2 regions of the Shewanella submarina genome follow, and region 1 is predicted to be linked to the other one. Evidence: riboswitches for the same ligand, from Rfam matches in the RefSeq annotation. Region 1 holds a riboswitch; the other holds the start of a gene.
What was found. Region 1 has a riboswitch for lysine ahead of lysC (lysine-sensitive aspartokinase 3). Riboswitches for the same ligand answer to the same signal wherever they lie in the genome.

Region 1 (15,339 bases):
TACAGCCGGTATTCATCCCGGAAGCGGGACTGGACAACAAGGCTTATCGCTATATTGTTCGGATGAGTGAAAGTCCCGTCGCCCTTTATGAAGGTGGAGTTGAAGGCTACGCCGCAACCGCCACTGCCAAGTCAGGTCAAAAGCTGGATGTAAGTAGCCACAACGTTAAAACCTACCGCAACTATCTTAAAAGCAGCCAGAATAACGTTCTGAAAACTGCCCAAGAGGTTGTCGGTAACCTTAATGTAAAACAGCAAACGACTCTTGCCTTTAACGGCCTGGTCATTGAGATGACCCAGGAACAAGCCAAAAAACTGGCCAGCGTTCCAGGGATTGCCCATATTTACCGCGAAACACTGCGGCGCCCGACGACAGACTCAGGCCCCGCTATCATTAAAGCTCCCGCTATCTGGAACGGTGATATAGATGGTGTCCAGAGCAGAGGCGAAGGAATGATTGTCGGTATCATTGATACCGGTATTAACACAGATCACCCCTCTTTTGCCGATATCGGCGGCGATGGATATGACCACACCAATCCTTGGGGGCCGGGGGTATATTCCGGCGATTGTGTAGAAGACTTCCCAGAGTTATGTAACGACAAATTGATCGGTGTTCATAGCTGGCCTGAGATTACTGATGAATACGCTGACTATGATCCAGATGTGCCTGCCAATGGTGAAGATCATAACGGCCATGGGTCTCATACAGCTGGCACTTCTGCGGGTAATGTCCTGATAAACCAAAATGTCCCCGACGTAGATAACAAAGATTCAGGTGTCATTTTTGAACATGTTTCAGGCGTTGCGCCACATGCCAATATCGTCTCGTATCAGGTGTGCTATCCAGGCGAAGATGATGCAATTCGATTCGCTGGGTGCTTACCATCTCTGACAGTATTAGCCGTTGAACACGCTATAGAAAGTGGTGTTGACGCCTTGAACTATTCCATCGGTGGAGGCTCAAGTAACCCATGGAATGATGCCGATGCCCTGGCATTTCTGGCGGCCCGTAAAGCAGGTATTCATGTAGCCACTTCCGCTGGTAACGATGGTCCAGAGCCAAGCACAGTAGGCTCACCAGGTGACGCTCCCTGGATTACCTCAGTTGCGGCCTATACCCACGACAGAGACTTCTCCGACAAGACCCTTGATGGATTTACCGGCGGTGATACCACTGCACCGGAATCCTTGACAGGTAAGGCAATGACGGCAGGTGTATCCGGCTCTATCGTTTATGCCGGTGATTTCACCAATGCCAATGATCCTGGTAACGATCCGGCCCAGTGTTTACAGCCCTTCCCGGAAAATACCTTTGAAGAAGGTACAATTGTCGTGTGTGACAGAGGAGAGATTGCCCGCGTAGATAAAGGCCGCCACGTTCAAGCCGGCGGTGCAGCAGGACTGGTGCTGGCCAACATTCAGGGCGAAGCTACCAGTGTAGTTGCTGACGCTCACGTTATTCCAGCAATCCATATTGATGCAGATCAGGGTGATACACTGCGTACCTGGCTGGCATCAGGAGCCGATCACACAGGCACTATTGGTGGTACAGAAGTCATCCACGATGAAGCACTGGCCAAAATTGCCGCTGGCTTTACATCCCGTGGACCAAATGCGTCAGTTCCTGACGTCATTGCTCCATCAGTTGCTGCCCCCGGGGTGCGTATTTTCGCCGCTTATGCCGATGACCAATCTGATGGTTTTAAGGAATTCCCGGATCCAAGTGATTTTGGTTTTCTCAGCGGTACCTCGATGGCCAGCCCCCATGTGGCAGGTGCCCTTACTTTGCTGGCTGCAACCCGCCCTCACTGGACTCCGGCCGAAGCGCAATCAGCTCTGATGTTGACTGCGGACCAAGGCACCTTTAAAGAAGATGGCACGACACCTTCTGATTTCTTCGATATGGGTGCCGGTTATATTGATGTCAAAGCTGCTGCTCAGGCTTCCTTGGTGATGAACGAGACTCAGGTTGGCTACCTCAGCGCCAATCCGGCTCAAGGTGGTAAGCCATCGCAAATGAACCTTGCCTCAATCGCTAATGCAAGCTGTGTTGGTTCATGTAGCTGGACTCGTACCGTCAAGGCGACTCAAGATGGAACCTGGGTAGCCGCAGCTTTGGGTGCTGCAGATGGATTCAAGCTGGATGTCCAACCAACCAGTTTCGAACTGAAAGCTGGCGAAACTCAAGAACTGGAGATCACTGCCGATATCACTCTGGCTGACGCAGGATGGCATTTTGCCAACATAGGGCTGATTGCTGAAAATACGCCAATGTTGAAGATACCTGTCGCAGTCAAAGGTGGTGGCGACAACCTGCCGGACAGCTTTGAAATAGTGGCAACGCGGGATTCAGGTTCTGTCACTTTGCCTGGCTTTATCGTCAAAGATCTGGACGCAATCGCCAGTGTCGGTGCTTATGATAAATCTGCAGAGATAGCAGGACCATATACACTGGCAGTTCCAGATGGCAGCTTTGATTTTGTCGGGTTGGAAATTCCTGCTCTATCGAACGTTGTCTTCAGTCTTTCTTCCGAAGCGGCCCCCGACGTTGATATGCGTGTATTTAACTCAAGTTTCCAGCTGATTGGGCGAAGCGCTGGACCGGACTCCAACGAGCAGGTCGCGTTTACTAACGTTGAGGCGGGGGTCTATTACATAGTCGCGGACGCTTACACCCCATCAGCACCGGGGGCAACCGATGAAGTAACCGTCAGAGTCACTTCCATCGAGCCGGTAGAAGAGAACCTTTCTGACAGCTTGGCTGTCACCGCAACCGAGCAGGAAAGTGGTTTCGACCTGACGTTCAACTGGTCTTCAGCGGTGAATGCTGCAGGTGTTGTGGTCATTGAAGGTGAAAATGGTAACAGCAAAACCGTTGCATATACTCTGAGCAGAGGCGAAAACGACGTCACTCCTATGACTGAAGCTCTGGTTGAAGAGATGGTGCCAGGCGAAGCTGCCACTGTGGGCTTCGATATCAAGCCTAACCTGTCAGTGGAAGATAAGACCTACACTTTGACAGCAACACTGCCAGAGGGACATGAAGTATCTGATATCAGCCATGGTGGCGTAATGTCCGGTAGTATTATTTACTGGTCAATTAACCTGCCAGCGAACACCTCAGCTGAAAATGCAGAAGTGAACTTCAAACTGACGCCTCGTACTCCAGGGGAAGATATGGAACTGACGCTGAGTCACACTACCAATGGCGATGCAGTCGAGTCCAACCACACCTTTGGCGTACTTGAAGCCGCTCCAGAAGTGGTAATAACTGGACCTAAAGGCGCCTATGCCGGCGATGCAGTGACTCTGGATGCGTCTGACTCAAGTGACGCCAACAATGATGAGCTGGAGTTCACATGGACTCAAACTTCAGGAGCTCAGGTTGACTTCACAGCTGATGGCGCTTCACTCAGCTTTACCTCTCCGAACGTGACAAGTGATGCCAGCGTAGTATTCAACCTGTCTGTCACCGACGGAAAGAGCGACCCGGTTGAGTCCTCCTACGAGTTCACTGCAAAACCACAGCCAGTATTGGTAGTGGATAATGGCGGCGGTTCCATGGGCTGGCTGACTGTACTGCTGTTGCCTCTGGCAATGCTGCGCAGAAAGTTTAAGTAACTTTTCAGTGCCAATATAAACAACGTTTGGTGAAAGAGAGGCAAACTTGCCTCTCTTTTTATTTTCTCGCTCCCTCACTCTCCGCTTTTGTTTGTGCTACAACAGTCTTTATACCGTATAAAAATTCAGCGTTCTCTACCGGATTAAAACACAAGGAAAAGCAAAGTGAAGTCTCCCATTGCAACAGCTGTTTCGTTGGGTTTGCTCAGTGCCGCAAGCATGGCTCAGACAATCACCCCAACTTCGCATTCCACAGAAGTCATTGAGTTCAGACAACACTCCAAGCCCGCTTCCTTGAGCAACAAGGCTAAAGTCGGTGAAAGGGTCATTGTCGAACTGGAGTCCAGCTCGCTTGCCAGTGCATTTGGGAAAAGTCTCGGTTTTGATACTCAAGCCACAACCTTTACTGCTGCCCACTTAAGCCACAGGTACAAAATTAATAAAGAGCAAGCGGCATTCAGCAAGCAGATATCCAGTGACTTCCCGCAACTCAGGGTCACCCAAAAATTCGATACGGTACTTAATGGTGTTGTAGTGACAGGTGACCAGGTTGATCTAAAAGCACTGGGATCCTTACCCGGAGTAAAAGCGGTTTATCCCGAACGCTTTTACCATGCGCAATTGGATGCTTCGCTGAATACCATCAAGGCCGAAGCTATGTGGAATGCAGTTAACGGCATTGATAATGCAGGCAAAGGGATAAAAGTTGCCATTATCGATGGCGGTATCCGGCCGGAAAACCCTATGTTCAGTGGTAGCGGCTTCTCCGCACCTGCCAGTCGTCCCAATGATGACTACTGCGCGACTACAGACGCTTCATTCTGTAACAACAAACTGATTGTTGCCCGCTGGTATAACCCCACCTTTACCGTATGTAGCGATGAACATCTGAGTCCACTGGATTGGGGCGGACATGGGACTCATGTCGCAGGCACGGCCGTGGGTAATCCTGTTACCGTCACTCAAAATGGTGAGCAGTTATCTTTATCTGGCGTGGCGCCAGCCGCATATCTCATGGTGTACAAAGCCCTGTTTGCCGATGAAGGCTGTGGAGGAGGCGTAGGAACCAATATTATGCTGACCCAGGCCCTGGAGGACGCGATAGAAGATGGCGCCGATGTTATCAACAACTCCTGGGGAGGTGGCGCGGGTGAGTCACCGGATAACAGCGTCTATAAATCGATATTTGAAGCCGCCGAAGCCGCAGGTGTTGTCGTAGTCTCAGCGGCAGGAAACGATGGCAACAATCCTCAAACCATAGGCTGTCCGGCCTGTATTGAGTCTGGTATCGCCGTTGCAAACAGCACCACTGGACGTATCTATGCCAACAGATTCAGCATTGGCAACCAGGCATTTACCGCTATCAATTCAAACAGCAGCGCTACGTTCAACCAGGACATCAGTGCCTCCGTCATCGCAGCTGTCAATCTTGATTCTGCTAATGAGGAAGGTTGCAGTGCATGGTCAGCAGGCAGTTTCACCAACAATATAGCGTTAATATCGAGAGGCACATGCACCTTTGAAGACAAGGCAATACTGGCCAGTAATGCCGGAGCCATCGCCATGGTGGTTTATAACAACCAAGCGGGTGCCCCCATCACAATGCACATGCCGGACGCTCCTATTCCCGGAGTGATGATCTCAAACCTCGATGGCGCAACCACTCTGGACTTGCTGGGCAACAATACTCAGGGAACTATCTCGGCCGCCGTCACCCGAACCCAATCCGATAGCCTTGCAGATGTGATCAATGCCAGCAGCTCCAGAGGCCCCAATGGCAATCCGGACTTTTTAAAGCCTGATATAGCCGCCCCGGGTACAGCGATCCTTTCTGCCGTCTCTCCGGAAACCGCCAGCGGTTCCTTTGGCTTTAATACGGGCACCAGTATGGCCAGTCCTCATGTCGCGGGTGCTGCAGCTTTGATGAAGCAACTGCATCCTGACTGGTCAGCGGTAGATATTAAAACTGCGCTAATGAGTACCGCCAAAAGCAAGGATATAAAAGACGATGATGGTTCAACCCCGGCAACACCATTTGCCATGGGTGCCGGCAGGCTTGACCTGGAAACAGCTTCTCAGGCGCTAATCACTTTTGATAAGGGCTCCTATTTGGAAGGAGCCTGTGTCTCCAGTTGCACACTTACCGCCAGAGTATTCAGCAAATCATCTCAATCCACCAGCTGGACACTGTCCGCCAACTCAGAGCAATTTGCCATCACGGTATCCCCGAGTAGCTTAACGCTACCTGCTGGGAGTAACGCGGAAATAGAGATAGATGTGGATACAGGCCAGTTGTCGAACAGTGATTGGCTGTTTGGTCAGGTAAGCCTGAGCGGAGAAGGGCAAGCTGTCAGATTACCGGTTGTGGTGCTTCCCGGTGAAAGTGATGACAGCAGCCAATTATCTATCATAGAAACAGGTTCGGATCTGACCTCGTCCGATGACATTGCCATGACAGTGTCAGTTAATAACAAAACGTTTTCTGGCGCAGTCACCCTGGATACCTATGCGCCAGCAGGAACCCAAATCGATTCTGCGGATGATGTAAACCTAAGCGTTACTGCAGCAGAAACCACGCGCTTGGATGTCGATACAAACACAGGACAGATCCGTTGGCAGGGTGATGTAACTCCGGGAGGATTCGGAATTACTCCCGTCAGTGGCAACAGTTTTGCCAGTATCTACGAGAATGGTGCCAGTGCCATCAGCTGCAGCGGCGGCTGTGATGATGTGGGCATAAGTATTACCACACCAGAGTTTCTATACCACGGCAGCCCTTATACCGAGTTAACCATCAGTGATAATGGCCTCTTGGTTGTTGGAGGCGGAGACACCTCCACCACAGCCAACAACCGCCGCTTGCCTGGTACAGAGCGACCCAACAACATTCTGGCACCTTTCTGGACAGACTTTGATCTTGATGGCACTCAGGATAATGATTCAGGCGGAGGTCTGCTGGCAACCGGTGAAGTGCTTGTCGATGGCCAGAACTATTTCGTGGTCGAGTGGTATAAAGCCAGGCCCTACAACGACAATGCTGGCAGAGAATACAGCTTCAGTGTCTGGATAAACACAGGCAGCAACGAAGAGATATTCTTCAATTACATAGATCTGGCCTCCCTGCCACTCAGCTTGACTATCGGCGCCGAAGATATCTCAGGGAATGAAGGCAGTAGTTATCACTTTAATACTGATGGAGAAACCGTCAGCAGTGGCCAACGTCTGAAGGTAAATACCCAGCCGGGAAGCCTGCTATCCCTGACCTTCCCTGTTACCCAAACTGGCTTCAATCCCGGCCAGGCCGACAGTATCAGTCTGCAGGAAGACAGTAGCGTTAACTTCAATGTGCTGGATAACGACGGTCCAATTACCCGTCAGGCCAAAGCAGAGTTGACTGATGGTATGTCGACACTCAAGGCACAACGTCTGATCACTATTTCACCCACAGGTGAATTGGGAAATGTTGAGCTTGTAACTTCTCCTCAGCATGGCTCCCTGACGCTGCAAACCAATGGCGCAGCTAGCTACCAGCCTGACGAGAACTACTTCGGAGAAGACAGTTTCAGTTACCGGGTGACAGATGACAGCGGTCTGCCCAGTGACACGACAAGTGTTTCGCTTACGGTCAATAACGTCAACGATGCGCCGCAGGTCAATGACTTCACCACCAGCGCCAATGCCGGTAGCAGCGTCGAGCTGAATGCCGATGCTTCAGATGCCGATAATGATACGCTCACCTACAACTGGACTCAGACATCCGGCACTCAGGTGTCAGTCACCAATTCGGGCAGCAGTATTAGCTTTACCGCACCGGCCAGCGGAACACTGGTGTTTGAACTGACAGCGTCCGACGGACAGGTCACAAGTAATACCGGCAGATATCAGGTCAATATCGTCAGCGCCCCGACTCCGCCTTCAGGCGGCGGAGACTCTGGTGGTGGAGGTGGAGGTGGTGCTGTGGGGTGGTTAATTGCTCTGTTGTTACCATTGCTCTGGCGAAGACGATTGGCAGAATGAAAGAGGAGAGGCTTCGGCCTCTCTTTTCTTTGCAAGGGAAAGGTGAAACTAACTCCTCGTGGCGCTCTGGCTTGAGAGCACCGTCACCAGGGTCTAACTCAGCCGTGTATATTTGGTCATCACCTTGTACAACTCGGTTCCCTGATAAACAGACGCCGAAGCAAAGTGCAAAACCGGGATGCTATCTTCCGGCAAACAGAGGGTTTGCTGCTGTTCGCTTTCACCAAATCTGTCTGGCCGTAAAATCCTCACCAAAGGTTCTCCTGCTGACAAAGGTGTTCCCGGTGCAGCCAGATACTCCACCAGGCCGCCCATCGGTGAGTGAAATTTACGATAGTCTGCCAGGGCGCAGCTGTACCTTGCCATGGCTTTGGGCTCAATATCTGCTTTGATAACACCGCGGTTTGCCAGAAAAGCCAGAATGCCTTCACAGTCATCTGCAGCATCCTGCATATCAATGCGTTCCTGAGAACCCAACTCCAGAGTATATGCCTCGACTGCAGGGGTCATCGTCATCCCCCTGGACACCACGTAGTCAGTCAATTGCCACCAGGGATAAAAGGCTGCCTCATCCATGGCGCCACCAAACTCATTGGGCATCATTAATACGCAGGGAATAGAGAACAAGCCAGCGGCATCCCGGGTGTATTCAGGGCAGTACAGATGTTTACAGGACTTGGGGCCGGTATGCAGATCCAACACAATATCGGCCTCGTGCGCCATTAACTGCAGACTCAGCGCCAAACGTCGCCCGGTAGTGACACCCCATGGTGAGTCAAGTTGCTGATGGCAGCTGTTCAGCAGGGACTGACGATAGGCTGCAATAAACTGCTCTGTCGGCAAATGTTTGTGCGCCTCAAACCAGTCGCTTAATGAGGGAGTGAGATCCTGATATTCCCGGTTCCAGTTAACACCGGTTATCGGATCAAACCGCCCCAGCGTAAACTCTCCGCTTTTCTGATTAATTCCCAAAGGGTTAGCTAGTGGAACAAGGGTAATATCCCCTTGCAGTTCCAGTTTTTCCAGCTGTTTCATCAGCTGGAAAATCACTGCATTCCCCTGCACTTCAGCGCCATGAACATTAGCCTGAATATAAACCCTGGGCGCATTACTGTCGGTGCCGGCAAAACGATAAACAGGAATCGTCAGTTCATGGCCTGTTGCCAGCTCACCTATCTTTTTAGTGTTTCTGGTCCAATTGCTCATGCCTGAGTCTCAAACAAATTGGTGTGCAGCGCATCAACCACAGCGGCGGCATCCTTTTCATCCACCAAAACACACAGGTTGTGGGGGCTCGCCCCCTGGCAAATCATACGCACATTAAAGGGCTCCAGCACGGTAAACACAGTACAGCAAACCCCTGGTGTGGTGGCAATCCGGTTACCGATAATCGCCACCAATGACAGATTATCTTCTACTGAAACCCGACAGTGCTCCGCAAGCTCCTGCATCAGGGCTTCACTGAGTAAACCTGCGCCAGTGCTGTCTGAGCCGGTTTTATCCAGGGTCAGAGAAACGTTAACCTCTGACGTGGTAATCAAGTCCACAGAGATCCTGTGTTTGGCCAGGGTAGCAAAGATGTGGGCCAGAAAGCCCTGAGCATGGAGCATCTGTAAGCTGTGAAGGTTAAGCAATGTCTGCGCACGACGCACAGCCACCGCCCGGTAGACCGGAGCATTCTCTACCTGATGACGAATCCAGGTGCCCCCCTTTTCCGGTTCACGACTTGAGCCGACGAATACCTGAATCTGCCGGCGCACCGCAGGCAAAATCGTGGCCGGGTGCAACACCTTGGCACCAAAGGTAGCCATTTCCGCGGCCTCGTTAAAACTGATCTCCGTCAGCGCTTTGGCGCCGGAAGCCAGTCTGGGATCTGTGGTGAAAATGCCGGGAACATCGGTCCATATCTCCACAGCATCAGCACGCAATGCCTCGGCCAACAAAGCCGCGGAATAGTCACTGCCACCACGCCCCAGGGTTGTGGTCTCACCATGCTCATCTGCGCCAATAAACCCCTGAGTCACCACCAGAGAATCCTGCAACAGAGGAACCAGGGCGTTGGCAACCAATGTCTCGATCTGCGCGATTTGAGGCTCTGCGCGACCAAAGTGGGAATCGGTACGCATCACTTTGCGTACATCAAAGCTGGTTGCCCGGGCTCCCTGCTCCCTCAATACCGCTGCAAACAGCAGTGAAGAACACATCTCACCGGTAGACAGTAACGCGTCCATCAGGGACTTGGCGCGGTTGAGCACCAAAGACTCACTGATGACAGCCATCTGGCTGAGCAAACGATCCAGCTCTGATGCTACCTCGGACGGTCGTCCAAGCTGATCAAGAATGCCATACTGAATGGCGGCAACTGACTTGATAAGCTCCAACCTGCGCTCATCGGTCAGATTAGCCTGAGTCAACTCAACCAGCAGATTGGTCACGCCACTTGAGGCACTCACCACAACCACCCTGGTTGCCGGGTTATCCAGCACAATCGCCGCACAACGGCACATGGATTGGTAATCAGCGACAGAAGTGCCACCAAACTTTGCTACAACTGTCATTGAGGCCCCTCCATGGCTGGAGGTGCGAAAGGGGAAACTGATTTGAATTTGTAAAACATGACACTATCTCCGAACTCACTTCGTTCGAAGAGCCTGGTGCAGCTATCGCAGCCCACGGGAGGGAAACAATGAGTCACCAGAAGCTCTCCACCAAAATACAGGTGACAGTCGACAGGATTCAGCCTGCCCGACCGATACCCAGCATCACAAAATGATGGATATCTCGGCGTTAATCCCCCTGAGTGAGATTCATAACGGGGTTTGTGCCCCTGTTCTCACCTGCCTGGTTAACGCTCCTCTTCTGTGTTCACTGCAGTTTCATCTACAGCGAGGTTAAAAGTTATCAATCCAGATTAACAAAAGTCAATCAATGTTTAATCTTGGACAAAATAATTCAACTTCACTGCCGTTAATTGACAATAAATTTAAAATTCCAGTTCGGGTAATTCGCTGACCAGCTGCGCTTTGGCAGAAAAATCACCTAATTCAATAGAGTCCTCACTGCACAGGCATGGAAGCAATAACAGGCGTCCGTTATCGACATAGTAAATTGCCAGTTGGTTGAACTCCCGCCCCAATTCGAGCCCGCTTTGGATATCACAAAACAGTGCCCAGCTCTTTTCCATATGTTGGAGATCCGGGCTGGCGCCAATCACACTGCGATAAGGCACTTTCATGGTATCAATCTCTGCTTGTAACCGTCTGTCATACAACAAATTTTGACAACTGGACAAGTTTTCCCCCATGGGGTTAAACGCGGTAACTATGGCAAAGGAAGAATGAGGAGAGAAGGGTTGGGTAAGCAAGAATATGCTTTGTTGATAATACTGCCAGAGTGTCGAAGATAACTGAGTCATGATTAACTTGTGTTTTATCTAAGCCCGCATCAGTTTATCCAGTTCCTCAGCAAACGCCAAGTATTTGTGACGCTAATCACATTGGCATTAAAAACAATTCCAAATAAATTCAGTGAGTAATGAAAATTAGATGATACAGATCACGGCATTGGAAGTATTTTTTAACATTTAATTTGTTAACAAATGCCTAAAACGAGTACAATAGCCGAGTCTGCTAACTAACCTTCTGAGCGCAAGTGAAAATCGCTTTCGTTACATCTAACCGGACGGGTTAATTGGCAGTCGGAGAGTTGTACAAATTGTCATCGGTTGGAAAATACAAAACCAACCATCACAAAGACACAACGACTGCGGAACTATTCGCATTCAAGTGCATCGAAGATTGTACAACTACGCAATGACCTGTACTCACCCTGGTCGATTGCAAATGGGCTAATCATGGAGTGAGTCGCCGTCCAATCCCTTCTGCATAGAAGAACACTCGCGATATCTTTAAGTTTTGTACGCGCTTGTTGAGGAGAGCTTTCTCTCGGACGACTGTTTAATGGTTAGCACAGCACCACATTGTTAATTAGGTAAATAGCATGCAAAACCCGCACATTCTGATCGTTGAAGATGAAGCAGTAACCCGTAATACCTTAAGAAGCATTTTTGAAGCCGAAGGATATGTGGTCACTGAAGCCAATGACGGCGCAGAAATGCATAAAGCTTTGCAGGAAAACAAAGTTAATCTGGTTGTTATGGATATCAACCTGCCAGGTAAGAACGGTCTGCTGTTGGCCCGCGAGTTGCGTGAGATCAATAACATCGGCCTGATCTTCCTGACCGGTCGTGACAACGAAGTGGACAAGATCCTGGGTCTTGAAATTGGCGCGGACGATTATATTACCAAGCCGTTCAACCCACGTGAGCTGACCATTCGTGCCCGCAATCTTCTGACTCGCGTAAATAGCGCAAGCGCTGAGGTAGAAGAAAAGAGCTCTGTAGAATTCTACCGTTTCAACGGTTGGACTCTGGAAATCAACAGCCGCTCTCTGATCAGCCCTCAGGGTGAATCTTTCAAACTGCCACGCAGTGAGTTCCGTGCCATGCTGCACTTTGTAGAGAACCCAGGCAAGATTCTGAGCCGTGCTGACCTGCTGATGAAGATGACCGGCCGTGAGCTGAAGCCACACGACCGTACTGTGGACGTGACTATCCGTCGCATCCGTAAGCACTTCGAAAGCCAGCCTGACACTCCGGAAATCATCGCCACTATCCACGGCGAAGGTTACCGTTTCTGCGGCAACCTGGAAGACTAATTCCAGTTTGACCGTAAGCCAAAAGAGCCAGCTTAATGCTGGCTTTTTTATTGGCTGCGCTCCTTAAAACAAAGGCACCTGATTAGGCAATGCTGTTGGTTTAAGAGAGGCCCCCAAGAACAAACGCTAAAAACTTGAACCACGAAGAACGCGAAGGGCACGAAGAAAAGCTAAGTTCTTTTTTGCTCTTACAACCCCGTCCTTGGACTTGAGCCAGTTCACCGTCCTTGGTTCTCGCTCATAACCATATAACTTCGTCATATTCGCCGTGTTCTCTGTGCAGTGAGCGAAGCGAACGCTTCGTGGTCGCGGCTTTTAAAGCCAAAACCCTACCGTTAGTTATTCGTTTTTAACTGACGGTCCAGAAAATCGGCCATAGAGCGATACAGATGAGTTCTGACCTTTTCGCCCCGCATTGAGTGCTTAGAGCCAGGGTAATCAATCATCTCAAACAACTTACCCTCATCCTGCAGCGCCTTATAAAGACGGGTTGAGTTCTCAAACAGCACGTTATCATCCGCCATACCGTGATAGATCAACAGCCCGCGCTGGTAGTTTCCGACATAAGGGAAAACGCTGGCACTCTGATAACCCGTTTTATTGTCCGCAGGATGCCCCATATAACGTTCTGTGTAATGGGTGTCGTACAATGCCCAATCAGTTACCGGTGCACCGGATATCGCCGCCCTGAAGTAATCAGGGGCTTTAAACTGGCTCATCAGCGCCATATAGCCGCCGTAGCTATGGCCATAAATAGCGATACGGTCATCCATGACATAAGGCAGGGTACGCAAATAATCCACACCCGTCTTTTGATCCTCTACTTCTGCATCACCCATATTGCGGTATATCACCTGCTCAAATTGGGTGCCCCGGTTGGCACTGCCACGGTTATCCAATTGAAACACCAGATAGCCCCGCTGCAACAGGTGCTGGGTAAAGTAATCATGTTCGCTCCAACTGTTGGTGACCAGCTGGGCATGGGGACCACCATACACACGCACGACCACAGGATACTGTTTTCCTGCGTCAAAATCCGCAGGTTTGTGCAGCCGGTAATAGAGATCCTGACCATCTTTGGCCTTGATAGCACCAAACTCAGGCAATTGCCACAGGCCAAAATAGGTATGCAGCGGATGCTCGTCGTCCACGGCATTTTGCTCTACCCATTGACGCATTTCGCCGGTTTTGGCGTGTAAGCTAATTTGTGGTGGCTGTCCCAGGGAGCTGAAGTAGTCCAGATACACTGGGCTCGCCTTGGCAAACACAGGATTATGCATGCCAGCTCTGGTACTCAGGCGACTGATACCTTTCTCCGGTGCGCTTAAGGAAACACGATAGATGTGACGCTCCAGAGGCGTGTCTTTACGACCGGAGAAATAGACTTCGCCACTGTCTTCATCAACATATTCAATATCGTCCACACTCCAGTCACCGTCTGTCAGCTGCTTGAGCAGCTTGCCATTCAGATCGTACAGATACAGGTGCTTAAAGCCGTTGCGCTCAGATGCCCAGATAAAGGCATTTTGTTTTTTCAGAAAAGTCAGATCATCGTTGAGGTTAAGCCAGGCATCACTGCGCTCAGCAATTAACGTCTCAGGCTTATCATTTGAACGGGTATCCACCACTCGCAGGTCCAGCGCTTGCTGGTTTCGGCTCTGCCACTGGAAACTCAAATGACGACTGTCGGGTAACCACTTCACCCGTGGCAGATAGATATCCTGCTCTTTGCCCAGGTTGATCCAACGGGTTTTGCCATCCTTGAGCTGCACTGTGCCCAACTCGATCAACACATTGTTTTCACCAGCATAAGGATATCGCTGCTCGGTCAGCTTAATTCCATCGGCATAGATCTCATTGCGGGTAACCAGCTCAACCGGCGATTCATCAATACGGGTAAAGGCGATAGCCGACTCATCCGGCGCCCACCAGTAACCTGTCATGCGCCCCATCTCCTCCTGAGCAACAAACTCAGCCATGGCGTTCTTGATTGGGCCGCCGCCATCTTTGGTCAGTTGAGTCACCTTGTCAGAGGCCAGCTCCATCACATAGAGGTTTTGATCGGCCACCCAGGAAACAAAATGCCCTTTGGGGGACAGACGTGCATCAGTAGCGAACCCCTCTCCAGTCTCCAGCAACCGGGTTTTACCTGTGGTCATATCATGGTGATATAACTTGCCGGAAGCAGGAATAAGCAAAGCCTGGCTGTCAGCCGCCCAGAAGTACTCCATGATGCCCTGACCATATATGCGCTGGCGCTCACGCCTTGCTTTCTCTTCATCCGAAAGCTCACCGGACGCCAGCTTGTCAGCATTGAGCAAACGGCTGCGTTTACCGCTTGCCACATCTATCTGCCACAGGTCATAGAAGTGTTGATTATCTTCGCGGGCAGCCAGAAAAGTCACCAGCTTGCCATCAGGAGATAACTTGAGACCACGGGGACTGCTACCGGCCAGCGCCGGAGAAGCATGCATACGCTCGATGGCCAGCTTGGTCTTGTCTCCCTGAGGAATAGGTAGAGTATCTGTCAGCAAGGGCACCGCCTTAAGTTGTACCGACATTGAAGCCATCAGCAGGCCAAGCGCCGGAGAGATCCATTTTTGTTTCATTATTATTCCCTGGATACAGAATTGCGCCCCCATTCTGCATGATTTTACGCCAGCGTCCAGTCGGGGAGATTTGCCGTCACTGTGTAAAAGTCAGCCCCCTGCACTGTTATTTTCAACTTGCTGAGGTATGATCTGCGCCAGAAAAATCCAGCTTTTATGCTTTAAGGACTAACCATGCAGACTCTGGCCCAACATCTTCAACAACAAGCTATTCCCGAGTCACTGACCCAGCTGCTGCTGACGTTGGCTGACACCTCCAAATCCATCAGCCAGGCAGTTCGCCACGGTGCGCTGGCGGGTATTCTGGGCGCCACTGAACAGGAAAACGTTCAGGGCGAGACCCAAAAGAAACTGGACGTTATTACCAATGACAT
Region 2 (15,339 bases), 530 kb from region 1:
GTGCGTCACGGATTTCACCTTCGGTGGCGAATTCCAGTGGTGCAGCAACCAGTTCCAGCTTGTCAGCTTTCACTTCGTTCAGTTCATGGTCACCACGAACCACAACCGCCACCAGAGGAGCTTCTTCGGTACAGCCGCGAACAATCAGAGTCTTGGCGGTTTTCTTGATATCCAGACCAAATTGCTCAACCAGCTCTTCGATGGTTTTGGCATCAGGAGTATCAACCTTACGCATCTCTTCAGTTGCAGCCTGGCGGGTTTCAGTCGGCATTGGCGACTCGGCCTTCTCGATGTTGGCGGCGTAGTCGCTGCCGGTAGAGTAGGCGATCAGGTCTTCACCACTGTTGGCCAGTACGTGGAACTCGTGAGACACGCTGCCACCGATAGAGCCGGTGTCAGCCAATACAGGACGGAACTCCAGACCCATGCGGGTGAAGATGTTGCTGTATGCCTGATACATGGCGTTGTAGGTGTCGTCCAGGGTTTGCTGATCCAGATGGAAAGAGTAAGCATCTTTCATCAGGAACTCACGGGAGCGCATCACACCAAAACGTGGACGAACTTCGTCACGGAATTTGGTCTGGATCTGGTACAGGTTCAGAGGCAGCTGTTTGTATGAGCTGACTTCTTTACGCACCAGGTCAGTGATCACTTCTTCGTGGGTTGGGCCCAGTACGAAGTCACGGTTGTTACGGTCGGTAAAGCGCAGCAGTTCAGGACCAAACTTGTCCCAACGGCCTGTCTCAACCCAGAGATCACCCGGCTGAACCATAGGCATCAGGATTTCACAGGCGCCGGCCTTGTCCATCTCTTCACGAACAATAGCTTCAACTTTGCGCAGTACGCGCAGACCTGTGGGCAGGTAGCTGTATAGACCTGAAGCGTTGCGACGGATCATACCGGCGCGCAGCATTAGCTGATGGCTGATTACTTCTGCGTTTGCAGGGGTTTCTTTCTGTGTAGATAGCAGGTATTTGCTGACTCGCATTACCAAATAGTCCCAATGTGATTTGAATGGGCGACATTTTATCACTTGGCAGGCACTTGTCACCTGCAGAATCTAGATAGGACCTGCATTTCAGCAATTCTCAATGGGTAAAAGTTAATCTGCTTCAGTTGCCTTGCTGATGGAACAACGCCAGCTCTGGTTTATCCCGCCTGTCTCCGACGATTCGCATGGGGTTTCCCACAACAATTGCCCAATCCGGAACATCTTTACTGACGACACAACCCATACCGATAACGGCGTGGTCCCCTATGTTGACGCCATCAACAATACCGGCCTGGGCGCCAATCCACACATCCTTACCGATATTCACCCCAATGGAATGGGATTTTTGCTTATAAATCGCATTATTGGGGGCCATGCCATGATTGAATGCGTAGATGGTGACATTGTTGGCGATACGGGTCTGATCGCCTATGGTGATCCCTTTGCTGCCGCCGTCGAAGGAGCAGCCGTGATTGATGGCCACTTCATTACCCAGCGTCAGCGGACCATGTAAAAAGCAGCCCGCAGCTATCATGCACTGATGGCCTGTGGTGATATCCCGTCCGGGCTCGGCAAACAGCTCTGCTTCCGGTGCCACAAAGCAGTTGTCACCAAAACGGACAGTTTCCACCGCGCTGAAATGTGCCTGTACCTGCTGCTGCCAGGGTTGTGCCCAGGCAAGGTGTTTCTCTTTCAATGAGAAATATAGCCAGGGCATCCAGGAAAGACGTTTCTTGTGTTGGGCGCGGTAGTCGGGAGTCATTAGTGGGAAGTCAAATTGGGTTGCAGAGCTGAGAGCTACATTTTATCTGTGCCTCCCAGTTCAGGTAAAGAACAGCGATAACGAGTGAGGTTGGCGCTATCGCAACTGACTGTCTTTACTGCCTCTGCGGTTAAAACTGACAGCTCTTTGCTGCAACTTATCCTGTTCCTGTTGGCACTGGATACACAAACGAACTCCCGGAACAGCAAGCTGTCTTGCCACTGGGATGGGCTCGTCGCACAGCTCGCAATAAGCCATGCTGTCGCCCTGATGTAATTGCAGCCTTGCCCGGGTCACGGCATCGAGAATATCTGAGTCGATTTGATCCTGAACCGCGCCTTCTTTTGCCCAGCCTGAAGCCATAATCTCCTCCTTGCTCATATAGGTCTGAATCAGGAGAAGATTATATTCCTGTTGGAAACAGAGATAATCCCGGGTAAAAGCAATTAACTTTTACCCGCAAGTAATAATCTTGAAGGAAGGAGCGGTTACTGGCTCTGGATTTTTCCCGGTACCAGTTCCAGCACCTGTGCTTTGCCATCCTGCATCTTCCAGAAGATATCCAAATCATACAGGGCAACCTGATACAGCTTGGGGTCTTCCTTGGCCTTTTTGTATGCAGGACGGGGATCCTGAGCCAGTACTGCGCGGATCAGTGGCTCTAGGTCAGGGCTGTGTTCACGCATGCTGTATTTGGTGGTTTGCGTCAGCGCCTGCTGGCTGAATTCCACCTCAATCAGTTCAGGAGCTTCCTGAGCTATCCCCCCCACTGCGCCGTCGATGGCATCGGAGAAAGGGATGTAGGGTTTGATATCGACAATGGGCGTGCCATCCAGCAGATCCATGCCAGAGATCTCCAGACACACTTTGCCCTTGCGCTTAACGATACCGTGCAGCTTTACCACGCTTTGGCCGATACCATTGGGGCGGAAGGTTGAACGGGTCGCGAAAACGCCCATCTTTTCATTGCCGCCAAGGCGGGGAGGGCGGACTGTGGTTTTCCAGCCCTGGGCGAGATTCTCATGGAAGCAAAACAGCAACCACAGGTGGCTGTATTGCTCCAGACCACGAACCGCATCGATGTGATTAAACTCGCCGGCCAACTCGACATAACCTCTGGCTTCCACCAGACCGGGTTGGCGCGGGATCCCGAACTTCTGTTTATAAGGCGTGCGGCAATAGGCTACCGCCTGGATCTGGGAGGTAAAACTCATGGATTAAATGATTCTCAATAATAGGGTCGACAATGCCGACGTTACTCATCTTCCATGACGATGGCCCGGCCGATACAGATCACCCGGGAAAGGCACCCACCTTCGGGGTCCTTGTATTCTACGCAGTTGTTCAGCATCACACCGTTGCCTCCGGCATCAGCTGCTGCCAGACGCATCTTGGTGCGCGCATCCACCGCGGATGCTGGAGGTTCGTCAGCAAAGATCTGACAGGATTCCCCATCAACCATGGCCAGTGGATTAAATGGTCTGGGCGGTGCTACATTCTTTTCAATCAGCGCGACATCACCCGCTTTGAAATACTCATTTACCGCCTTGCCGCTGAGATTGGAATTAAAGGTATAGTCTCCGGCACAACCTGCAAGCAGCCCTGCTGCCAGCATGCAAGAGGGTATTGAAAGTAGTTTCATAGTATCCCTGCCACAATAAAAAACAGCGGACTCATTGTCCGCTGTTGAATGATTCCCGGGGAAATTCTATCGCTTCAGGTACTTTTGATAAAGCTGCCTGTGACGATTATTGAGATCCACCTGACGGCCATCTATATACATGGCTTCGATATTGGCCTCCATGGGATTGAATATATCGCCACTGCTGATAATCAGGCTGGCTTTATATCCCGGCGCAATCGACCCCATTTTGTTTGCTCCCATAATCCTGGCAGCATCCAGGGTGACAGCCTTCAGTGCATCCTGCTTATTCAGGCCGTAGCTAATGCTCTGTCCTGCCGCAAAAGGCAGATTACGGGCATCCCAGTCAGCTCTGAAACCAAAGGCAAAGGGGATGTCGGCCTGTTCCAGCATGGCTGGAATGCGAAATGGCAGGTCAATCGGTTCGTCACTGCGACGGGGCAAGCTGAACACATGGGGATAAATGACAGATGCCCCGGCTTCACTGAGCATTTCCGGCATGCGCCAGGCATCATATCCGCCAACAATCACAGGCTTGATATTATAGTGGCGGGCGATATCCAGTATCTGTTCGATATCACCCTGGTTATCGGCATGGGCAAAGAGTTTGGCTTCACCACTGAACAGCGGCAGCATGGCTTGCCAACGGATATCTGAACTGGTGACCTTGTCTGCCTTTGCTGCCAGGTGATAGCGGTAAGCATCTTCAAATGCACTGTGGATAGTCTGGATATCTGCATCCAGTTGTTCCTGTTGCTTTTTACGTCTCTTTTCATCGCTGGACCAGCGCCAAACCGTTGGCCAGTGCAGATGGATGGCAGCCGGGGTATCCACTTCACCATCGACTATGGTCCAGCTATCCAGATTGACCAGAGTGGATTGACCGGTAAGACCACGTCCCTGAGGAACCACCTGAACATGGGTGATGCCGTTGCTGCGTACTGTAGGGATCAGCTCTGAGTCCGGGTTAAAGGCCACCGAGGCTTTGACTTCCGGATTGAGTTTGCCCACTTCTGCGGTATCCACGGTGGCGCGCACCATGGAAATTTCAGTCAGCCCCAGAAAGGTATTGAGCGCAATCAGGCCCGGATAAACCTGTTTACCTGTCAGGTCGATTACCTGAGCTCCGTCGGCTTGCAGGTCTGAGCCTACGGCGGTGATAATGCCGTTTTCAATCAGAATATCCGTATCTTCCAGGCTGCCAACGGAAACCGTATGCACCAGGGCATTTTGCAACAATATTGGTTGTGACTGGGGAGCGCCCGGCACCATATCATGGGCCAGCGCCGGGGAGGCCATCAACAGGCCAGTCATCATAGCTAAAACTCGCATCTTTATACTTTCCAGTTAGTGATGGTTATGGCCAAGATGGGCGTTCTCGCCCCAGGCATTGTAGTGAGTGTCACAGTGCCATTCCGGCTCCTGCTTATCGGCTGGCAGCTCTCCCTGTTTACGACTGGCCGGGCTGGCGAGCAGTTTCTGGATCAGTGCTGCACGCTCTTCACCCAGAAGGCGGGTTTCCTGCTGATTACGGGTACGGTCAAAGTAGCGCTTGCCGTCTACCCAAACAGCCTGAGTCTTGGCATACACAGACAGGGGATGGGTATCCCAAAGCACCAGATCCGCTTGCTTACCTTCTTTAATCGAACCGACCTTGTCACCGACTCCCAGCTGTTTTGCAGGGTTGATGGTGATCATATTGAGGGCATCGGTTTCGCTCATGCCACAGTACATCACAGACTTGGCCGCTTCCTGATTCAAACGGCGCTGCATTTCATAATCATCTGAGTTGATGCTGGTCAGCACTCCTTTGTCATTCATCAGACAGGCGTTTTGCGGAATCGCGTCATATACCTCAAATTTATAGGCCCACCAGTCAGAGAAGGTAGATGCCCCGGCTCCCTGAGCAGCCAGTTCGTCAGCCAGCTTGTAACCCTCAAGCACATGGGTAAAGGCCGCAATATCAAAGTTATATTCCTCAGCCAGCTGCAGGAACATCAGGATCTCTGATTGCACATAGGAGTGAATATGAATATCCCTCTGGTCCTTCAAAATTTCGGCTACCGCCTGCAGACGCAAATCCGGCTTGGGTTCCAGAGTTTTCCGCTGGCTTGAACGGCGTAACTTGTCATAGTCAGCTCTCGCCTTGTCATGCTCCATTGCCGCATCGAAGGCATCACGGAACAGCGACTCAACCCCCATACGGGTTTGCGGGAAGCGGGTAGTAAATTGGTCACCCCAGTTGCTTTGTTTAACGTTTTCACCCAGAGCGAACTTAATGGCAGAAGGTGCACCTTTAAACTTCAGTGATGAAGCGTCTTCGCCCCAGCGCAGTTTAATCAGTTGTGCCTGACCGCCAATCGGGTTGGCACTGCCATGGAGCAGTTGGGCTGTTGTCACACCTCCAGACAAAGAGCGATAGATGGCAATGGCATCAGGATCCAGAATGTCGCCGATACGAACTTCAGAGGTGATGGCATCTGAGCCTTCGTTGGTGCCGCCATTGATGGCGATATGGCTGTGCTCATCCACAATCCCGGCGGTCAGGTGCTTACCCTCTGCATCCAGCACTTTATAACCCGATGGTGTTCTCAGAGACTGACCGACTTCCTGGATCTCTCCATCCTTTATCAGTACATCTGCGTTCTCCAGCACACCTTCAGCTTCAGAGGTCCACACAGTCGCATTTTTGATATGCAGTTTTTCTGCCGATGGCAGGCTGCTTAAACCATAGGCGACATTGGGCGAAGTCAGACGACCAACCAACTCAGTGGGCAGTGGTTTATTGTCTTTATCTTCGTCTTCGGCCGTGGAGGAGGTGTTGCGGGTACCGGCGACGGGGGTGATAGCGCCCTTGGCATCGGTCAGCTGGCCATGCAGGCTGCTACCCTTGTTATCATCAAACCAGATGACGAAACGGCCAACACCTTCAACACCGGCTTCGGTAAGGTCAGCACTGAATGACAGACGCTGCCCTTTGAGCACTGGCTTGCTGAGTTTGATCTCCTGCTCACCACCGGACAGCACGCCAGACAGTTTCTTGCCTTGCTCAAGCACGAGGTCAAGCTCCAGGCCATTGAAACTGATCTGATATTCACCAATCAGTGCCTGCTCAGCTCTGGGCTTGAGAATCGTTTCGTCCCCCTGCATCCAGACACTGTAGATTTCGCCATCTTCAAACAGGTCACCTTTGGCGACTACGATATCGGCGATATACCCTTTCTCCAGCTTACCGGCCAGCTCGCTGACGCCGGCAATCTGTGCCGCTTCCGTTGTCAGGGCTGCCAGTGCATCCTCTTTAGTCAGTCCCATATCTACCGCTAACCGCAGACGTTTCCAGAAGGCTTTGGCATCTGTGTCATGCAAGGTTAATGCAAACGGGATGGCTTCAGAGGCCAACAGTGCAGGATTAAACGGTGCCCGCTCCCAGTGACGGAGCTGTTCAAGGGTGACCTGACGCTCGGCGTCACGATCGCTGACATCAGGCGCTTTGGGGAAATTAAGCGGCAGAATAACCGGCGCATTAATCCCTTTTAATTCATTAAGGCGAGCATACTCTTTACCGTTACCCAGCAAAGTAGCTGACAGGGAATGCTCCTGCATTAAGTGACCGGCGCGCAGCTGGCTATTGAGGTTATCTGTGGCAAAAATAAACTGTTGTTGCTCCAGCGGAACCAGATTGCCCCAGGCTGAATTCATAACAAAAGCCGGAGATGAGGCATTAAAGTCATCTTTATCTTTATTGTTTTGATACCAGAGAGTATCGGCAAACGTCTGACGGATTAACGCCATACTACCCATTAGGGAGTTTGGATAATCCATAATAGAAGAGCCCTTGTGAAAGGACATAAAGTGTTTACCCTGGCTTTGGTAAATCACTTCATTGGCTGGTTTTTCCGACAATGACAGGGTGACGCCACGCCCCTGAAATATTCCGTCCAGCTTGGCACTTTGCACTGAGGTAAAGCCATTATTTACCCATTTGGCGGCAGCTGCTTTATTTGGGCTAATGTAGTCGACCCAATCTTTTTCGGCATGAATTGCAGTGTTTCCGGACTTGGCACCTAACTGCTTCACTTCATATACAGGTGGTTTATTGTCAGGTTTTGGGTATTTGAACTCGATACCATAATCAGCGTAGGGATCAATAAATCCCGGATACAAGGTGTAGCCTGCTAAATCCAGCACCAGAGCGTGCTCTGGAATATCATCGTTATCGACAACGCCATATATTTTCTTGCCCTTGACAAGCAGAGTAGCATTTTCTACTCGCTGTTCAGGGGAAATATGAATGGTTGCACCGGTAAGTGCTGTGAGGGCTTCGTTACCTTGGGTCAAAGGAGTTTTGGCTAAAGCAGTCTGGGAAAACAACAACAGTCCCAAAGCCGAATAGCGGGTGACCGGGTTATTTATCATTTTTGTTTTGTCATCCAATAAATAGGGCGGAGGTAGCATGAGCCTATCTAATTGGAATGTAAAAACCAAGTTGGAATTGTAAGTGTTTTTAACTTTTTATGGGCACAAAAAAGCCCACCATTAAGGCAGGCTTTTTGTATCCGGGATAATCCTGATTAGATCAGGAAGTCATCCATAGATGCGCCTTTGTCCAGCTCTGCCTTGAATACTTTAGGCATGCGGCCCTGGCCAGTCCAGGTGATGGTTTCACCGGCAACTTCAATTTTGTACTTGGCTGGGCGTGGAGCACGCTTCTTTGGAGCTGCTTTGGTACCGGCAGCGCCACCCAGGTCGTCCAGAGACAGACCAACTTCAGCCATTTGCTTACGGATTTCTTCAATCTTGGCAATACGATCTGCCATTGCTGCTTGTTCCTCTTCAGCAGCGGCTTCACGCTCTTCAATGATTTTGTTCAGCTTAGCGGCCAGATCCTGCAGCTCTTCCAAAGACAGCTCTTTAACAGCAGCTTTAAAACGGCGGGCATGGGTCAATACTTCAAGGAATTCGCTCATAACTTTATGTTCCGAGTTAATTAAACTAAGTTAAAATTTTATGTCTGCAGGAATAATAGAAACTAATAGCTCATGAATCAAATAAAAATTGATTTTTTAAAAGCTATTTTTGCATACATTAATAAGAATTCAGTATTAGCAGGCTAATTTTAACGCTAATTGCCTCGGTGTAATCCGCAAATAAGCCTAACAAAGGTGGCGCGCGTCTATCACAAATGAAGACAAAAGGGATAGATGTGGCACCTAAGTGCTTTATTGGCAGTCAGGGGGAGTGGCGTGTTCTGCTTATATAAAAGCCTTTCTATATAATGTGTGGTTGAAGAATTATCCCGCAGCTTGAGTTTGCCTTACTGTCTTGTTTCCACTTTCTGCCCTCGACTTATTAGCGGCAAATTCAGTGGAGCTTATCTCTGTTTATTGCATGTTTATCCCGCGACTCCCGTGTCTGACGGAAAGGAGCAATCGCGACTATAATAAGTCAAACGCGTCTAGTTGACGTAAACGTAAACAATAAGTAAAGTGGCGTAACATCTGTGCTGGTGTGCCAGTGCAACCGTAAAAGCAAGCGTTCGTTTGGTTGCTTTTTACAGTGAAATAAGAGGCCTAGGAAGGAAACCCATGAAAGTATTGGTGCCGGTAAAACGTGTCGTAGATGCCAATGTCAAAGTTCGGGTTAAGTCTGATCAATCCGATGTTGAGACAGCTAACCTGAAAATGGCGTTGAACCCATTTTGTGAAATTGCAGTAGAAGAAGCGGTCCGACTGAAAGAAGCCGGTATCGCCACTGAAGTTGTAGTAGTGACTGTGGGCAACAAGTCTGCTCAGGAGCAACTGCGTACCTCTATGGCACTGGGTGCCGACCGCGGTATTCAGGTTGAAACCGATGCAGCGCTGGAGCCACTGTCTATTGCCAAACTTCTGAAAGCCGTTCAGGACAAAGAGCAGGCGGGTTTGATTATCCTGGGCAAGCAGTCCATCGATGGAGATAACAACCAGACGGGCCAGATGTTGGCAGCTTTGATGGATGCTCCTCAGGCGACCTTCGCCTCTGAAGTGAAAGTAGAAGGCGACAAGCTGACCGTTACCCGTGAAGTGGATGGTGGTCTGCAAACTCTGTCCATGCCTTTGCCAGCTGTCGTGACTGCGGATCTGCGCTTGAACGAACCTCGTTATGCCAAGCTGCCGGATATTATGAAGGCCAAGCGTAAGCCGCTGGATGTGCTGACAGTGGAAGAGCTGGGTGTGACCCTCAAGTCCCACCAGAAAGTGCTTAAGGTGACCCCTCCTGCAGCCCGTGAAGCCGGTGTGATGTTGGACTCTGTGGAAGCTCTGGTTGAGAAGTTGAAGAACGAAGCGAAGGTGATCTAAATGACGATTCTAGTAATTGCAGAGCATGATAATGCCAGCCTGAAGCCTGAAACTGCCAAGGTCATTAATGCTGCGTCACAAATTGGTGGCGATATTCACCTGCTGGTTGCTGGCAGTGATTGCGCTGCGGTAGCCGAGGAAGCCAAGACCCTGAGCGGTGTGGCTAAAGTCCTGCTGGCTGACAACGCGGTATACAGTGCTCACCTGGCCCAAAACCTGTCCAAGCTGGTGGTCGAGGTCGCCGGTGATTACAGCCATATTCTGGCCCCGGCAAGCAGCCAGGGCAAAGACCTGTTGCCACGTGTAGCAGCTCTGTTGGATGTCGCTCAGCTGTCTGATGTTGTTGAAGTGGTTGATGCCGACACCTTTGTGCGCCCTGTTTACGCGGGTAACGCTATGGCCACAGTTCAGAGCCTGGATGACAAGAAAGTGATGACTGTTCGTCCAAGCGCATTTGATGCCGCAGGCAACGACGGCGCTGCTGAGCTTGTTGCTGTTGGTAGTGTTCATGAAGCTTCCACTGAGTTTGTGTCTCAAGCCCTGACTGAATCAGAGCGTCCTGAACTGGGCAGTGCCGGTGTGATTATTTCCGGTGGCCGGGGTATGGGCAGTGGCGAGAACTTTGAACTGCTGGAAGCTCTGGCAGATAAGATGGGGGCAGCTGTTGGTGCTTCCCGTGCCGCTGTTGACGCAGGCTTTGTACCGAATGACCTGCAGGTTGGTCAGACAGGTAAGATTGTTGCACCTGAGCTGTATATCGCCGTCGGGATTTCCGGTGCCATCCAACACCTGGCAGGTATGAAGGATTCCAAGGTGATCGTGGCGATCAACAAGGACCCTGATGCGCCTATCTTCCAGGTGGCAGATTACGGCCTGACAGCTGACCTGTTTGAGGCTGTGCCTGCACTGACCAAGTTGATTTAATCTGTGAACTCGGTCACGATAAGCGGCTTTGGGATTACAATATCCCGGCCGCTTATGGTTTTATCTCATTCACGCCTGAAATCCAGGTGTTCTTAAGTAGAGGAGCGTTAACTATCAGTACCGATTGCTAGGGTGATGCCTGTAATCTTTCGGGAAAGGAGTTGACGCCGAAGTGATTGAGCATATCGCGGCCAGTCGCTGGGGCTGTTTCCGAAAGGAGCAGCACTGCCATAGTATTTCCCACCGGGATGATGGGAAGAGGTTACTATGGAGCGCTACTGACAGGACAGGTGCTCTTCATTCCGCGTACTTTCTGTACGTGGCCGTGACTTATCCCATTCCTTCAGTGTTCTCCATTCGTCGTATTCAACAACGAAAGAAAATATAACAATTATGACAGTCATCAGTTATGCCGATTCGGCGTTATCTTTGTTGCCGCCTGTGGTAGCTATCGTACTGGCGATATTAACGCGCCGGGTATTGTTATCTCTTGGAGTGGGTATTTTATTGGGCAGCCTGTTGCTGACTGATTTTAATGTCGCTAACACTGCATCCTATTTAGGCGACCGTGCCGTAAAACTGTTTTGGGCCGATGGCGCACTGAACAGCTGGAACGTCTATATTCTCGGATTCCTTGTACTGCTGGGCATGATCACCGCGCTGATCACCGTCAGTGGTGCCGCCCGCGCGTTTGCTGAGTGGGCCCGTCAGCGTATTCGCTGTAAACGTGATGCCAAGCTGCTGACTATTTTCCTGGGTTGTGTGGTCTTTATTGATGACTATTTCAACTCTCTGGTCGTGGGCAGTGTAAGTCGCCCTTTGACCGACAGATACTATATCTCCCGTGCCAAGTTAGCCTATTTGCTGGATTCTACTGCTGCGCCTGTATGCGTGATCTCACCGGTATCAAGCTGGGGTGCATACATCATTGCCTTGATTGGTGGCATTCTGGCGACCCATGGCATGAGTGAAATGGGTCACCTGAATGTGTTCATCGAAATGATTCCGATGAACTTCTATGCCATTTTCGCACTCTTGCTGCTGATCTGTGTGGCGCTGTTTGGACTGGATGTGGGGCCAATGCGTACCCATGAGCAGAACGCTCAGAAGGGGGAGTTGTGGGACCCTGCCAAAACGCCTCCGGGGGCTGATGCGGATCTGCCGGAAGCTGACACAGGCAAGATTGCCGGTCTCTTCCTGCCTATCGGTACTCTGGTCGTTGCCACTGTGTACTTTATGGTGTCCAGCGGTGCCGCTAAGTTGGAAGAGAAAGGCCTGGCTTTCGACCTGATTAAAGCGTTTGAAAATACCGACGTCAGTCAGTCACTGTTCTTTGGTGCTCTGGTGGGCCTGGCCATGACGCTGGCTATGGTGCTCAAGCAGGGTGTTGAGAAAAAACTGATCCTGCAGGGCATTACCGCTGGAGCCAAGTCCATGCTGCCTGCTATCTGGATCCTGCTGTTTGCCTGGACCATAGCCGCAGTGATTGGCCAACTGGAAACCGGTAAGTTTATGGCCAGTCTGGCCACCGGCAATATCCCATTCGCACTTCTGCCTGCGGTAATGTTTATTCTGGCTGGTCTGACTGCGTTTGCGACCGGAACCAGTTGGGGTACCTTCGGCATTATGTTGCCAATTGCTGCAGATATGGCCATGGGCAGTCACTCTGCCATGATGCTGCCAATGTTGGCTTCTGTTCTGGCCGGTGCAGTATTTGGTGACCACTGCTCACCTATTTCAGATACCACGATTCTGTCCTCTACCGGTGCCAGCTGCCCACATATCGACCATGTGGTCACCCAGCTGCCATACGCCGTGATTGTTGCTTTGCTGAGTTTGGCCGGTTATGTCGTGATGGGCTTTACCGAGTCGGTATGGGCGGGTCTGGCAACCTGTAGCGTGCTGTTTGTCCTGAGTGTTATTTACCTCAAGATAAAAGCGGGCAGTCGTTGATAACAACGCAAAACTGACTTTACAGCGCGGCCGGAGTGCCGCGCTTTTTTATAGGTGTACGCGGCTGGCTGGAATGGTAATATTCGCCGGTACATTTAATTGGGGACCTGATTTTGGCGCAGCTTTATTTCTACTACTCGGCGATGAATGCCGGTAAGTCGACTTCTTTATTGCAGTCATCCTACAACTACCGTGAACGCGGTATGAATACGCTGGTGATGACAGCTTCTATCGATGACAGATATGGCGTAGGCAAAGTTGCATCCCGGATCGGTATCGAATCTGATGCTCAGGTTTTTGGTGCAAGTGACAATCTGGTCGACATGATAGCCAGCTCCCATGCAGCACAAACTTTGCATTGTGTACTGGTGGACGAATGTCAGTTCCTCAGCAAAGAGCAGGTTAAGCAACTGGCTTATGTGGTGGATAAGATGGACATTCCGGTGCTTTGCTATGGTTTGCGCACCGATTTCCAGGGCGAGCTCTTCCTGGGCAGCCAATATCTGCTGGCCTGGGCCGATAAGTTGGTTGAATTGAAAACCATCTGTCACTGTGGCCGTAAAGCCAATATGGTGCTGCGTCTGGATGGCAACGGTAATGCCATGAAAGAGGGCGAGCAGGTCGCTATCGGTGGCAATGAAAGCTATGAGTCAGTGTGCCGCAACCACTTTCGTGAAGCGCTCTGGGATTAATACCAATCCGCTGATTAAACAAAAAGGAGACCTTGCGTCTCCTTTTGTGTATTCAGGGCCAGATCGCCCGGCAGTTCAAATTAGCACTCAGTCCGGGGCTTAACCTGAGTCACTGTCGATACCAATTCACCTTCGCTCAGTCTGGTGGTGAGCTCATCACCCGGCTTGACCTCTTGTGCAGTGTGCAGCACTTTGCCATCCGCCGAACTGATACTGTAGCCGCGACTCAAGGTTGCCAGCGGACTGACACTACCCAGTAATCCGGCATTTTTTTGCAGACGCTCTGACGCTTTCTCCAGTCGGTAGGTCATTGCTTCATCCAGGCTCTTGCTTAAATAACTCAAGCGATTTTGCTCTGCGGCGACTCTGTGTCCCGGAGACTGCTGTTGTAGCCGGGCTGTCAGGCGCTGTTGCTGCATGGACAAATGGCTGAGTCTGCGTTCCAGTGCCGACTCCAACCTGAGTTGCATCTCATCGAATCTTTGCGCCAGTTGCTGCAGAGACCTTACCGGATCTTGTTGCGCCAGCCTGTGCTGCAACTGGCTGTGTTTGCGTTCGGCCTTGAGCTGGTAATGATTCCAGCCACTTTCCAGACGACTGTATGCCACCGCCAGTTTTTGCAGCTTGTTGCCTTTGTCTTTGGACAACAGTTCAGCCCCGGCAGAAGGAGTAGGGGCTCGCACGTCTGCTACATAATCGGCAATGGTAGTATCCACCTCGTGACCTACGGCGCTGACCACAGGCAGGGCAGAGTTATAGATGGCATGGGCCAGATTCTCAGAGTTAAAGCACCAGAGATCTTCCAGTGAACCACCGCCACGGGTCAGCAGCAGCACATCCACTTCCAGTCTGTGATTGGCCATATCCAGGGCATTGATAATGGTTTGGGTTGCCGCTTCCCCCTGCACCTGAGCCGGGTAAATCACCACTTCAATGGATGGGTCACGACGCTCAAGTACATGCAATACATCGCGAATAGCTGCGCCAGTAGGCGAGGTGATCACTCCAATACGCTGAATATTCTCCGGTAGTGGCCGCTTGGTGTCCTGGGTAAACAGCCCCTGAGCGGCCAACTGCATTTTCAGCGCTTCGTATTGCTGAGCCAGCATGCCGTCACCGGCGGGCAGCATAGACTCGATGATCAGCTGATAGTCGCCTCTGGGTTCATACACACTGATGGCAGCGCGCACCAATACCTGCTGACCATTGGCAGGGCGAAATGTGACGCTCTGGTTACGCCCCTTGAACATGGCGCAACGAATTTGTGAATGGCTGTCTTTCAGTGTCAGGTACCAGTGACCTGAACCAGGCGCAGCAAAGTTGGAAATTTCACCACTGAGCCAGATTTTACCCAGCTCACCTTCCAACAGTTTTCTCACCTCACCATTAAGACGGGAGACAGTATAAATATTATTTTTAGGGACTTGCATGGCCTTTCCCGCTAAAACATCCGATTTTTACAATTTTCCATTTACCAAGTGAAAGACGCAAGGTATAATGCCGCCGCAATATTTCACCTTCGTAAATCCATGTAAATGGGGAGATGTTGCCATGCTACGATTAAAAAAAGAAGCTCTTACCTTTGACGATGTTCTACTCGTCCCTGCTCACTCGACCGTTCTCCCTAATACCGCCAATCTCAAAACCCGTCTGACCAAAACCATCGAACTGAATATGCCCCTGGTGTCTGCTGCCATGGACACAGTGACCGAAGCTCGTCTGGCTATTGCAATGGCTCAGGAAGGCGGCGTTGGTTTTATTCACAAGAACATGAGTATTGAGAAACAGGCTGAAGAAGTTCGCCTGGTGAAAATCTACGAAGCCGGTGTGGTGGCGCAGCCAGTAACTGTGACCCCTGAAACCAGTCTGGCTGAGCTGCGTGAACTGACCGCCAAGAACGGCTTTGCCGGTTATCCTGTCGTCAATGCTGCCAACGAGCTGGTGGGTATCATCACTGGTCGTGACGTGCGCTTTAACACTGACTGGACCAAGACAGTGTCTGAGATGATGACTCCAAAAGAGCGTCTGGTGACTGTTAA

Region 2: it holds a riboswitch for lysine, as region 1 does, so the genes downstream of both, ACFOE0_RS21545 (Na+/H+ antiporter NhaC family protein) here and lysC (lysine-sensitive aspartokinase 3) in region 1, are expected to answer to the same signal.

The regions. Positions count from the first base shown of each region.
Region 1 covers NZ_JBHRTD010000018.1:468,215-483,553, reverse strand. The annotation lists gene ACFOE0_RS19085 (S8 family serine peptidase) at 1-3,623, shown strand, start outside; gene ACFOE0_RS19080 (S8 family serine peptidase) at 3,789-7,640, shown strand; gene ACFOE0_RS19075 (succinylglutamate desuccinylase/aspartoacylase family protein) at 7,734-8,846, opposite strand; gene lysC (lysine-sensitive aspartokinase 3) at 8,843-10,198, opposite strand; lysine riboswitch at 10,331-10,507, opposite strand; gene ACFOE0_RS19065 (DUF3293 domain-containing protein) at 10,624-11,055, opposite strand; gene arcA (two-component system response regulator ArcA) at 11,640-12,356, shown strand; gene ACFOE0_RS19055 (S9 family peptidase) at 12,692-14,965, opposite strand; gene ACFOE0_RS19050 (class 1 fructose-bisphosphatase) at 15,140-15,339, shown strand, end outside.
Region 2 covers NZ_JBHRTD010000018.1:1,000,539-1,015,877, forward strand. The annotation lists gene ACFOE0_RS21495 (proline--tRNA ligase) at 1-988, opposite strand, end outside; gene ACFOE0_RS21500 (acyltransferase) at 1,113-1,754, opposite strand; gene ACFOE0_RS21505 (DksA/TraR family C4-type zinc finger protein) at 1,851-2,117, opposite strand; gene tsaA (tRNA (N6-threonylcarbamoyladenosine(37)-N6)-methyltransferase TrmO) at 2,243-2,968, opposite strand; gene rcsF (Rcs stress response system protein RcsF) at 3,010-3,396, opposite strand; gene ACFOE0_RS21520 (amidohydrolase family protein) at 3,463-4,728, opposite strand; gene ACFOE0_RS21525 (amidohydrolase family protein) at 4,744-7,812, opposite strand; gene ACFOE0_RS21530 (H-NS histone family protein) at 7,968-8,363, opposite strand; gene ACFOE0_RS21535 (electron transfer flavoprotein subunit beta/FixA family protein) at 8,982-9,731, shown strand; gene ACFOE0_RS21540 (electron transfer flavoprotein subunit alpha/FixB family protein) at 9,732-10,655, shown strand; lysine riboswitch at 10,745-10,941, shown strand; gene ACFOE0_RS21545 (Na+/H+ antiporter NhaC family protein) at 11,049-12,608, shown strand; gene ACFOE0_RS21550 (thymidine kinase) at 12,722-13,300, shown strand; gene xseA (exodeoxyribonuclease VII large subunit) at 13,381-14,730, opposite strand; gene guaB (IMP dehydrogenase) at 14,852-15,339, shown strand, end outside.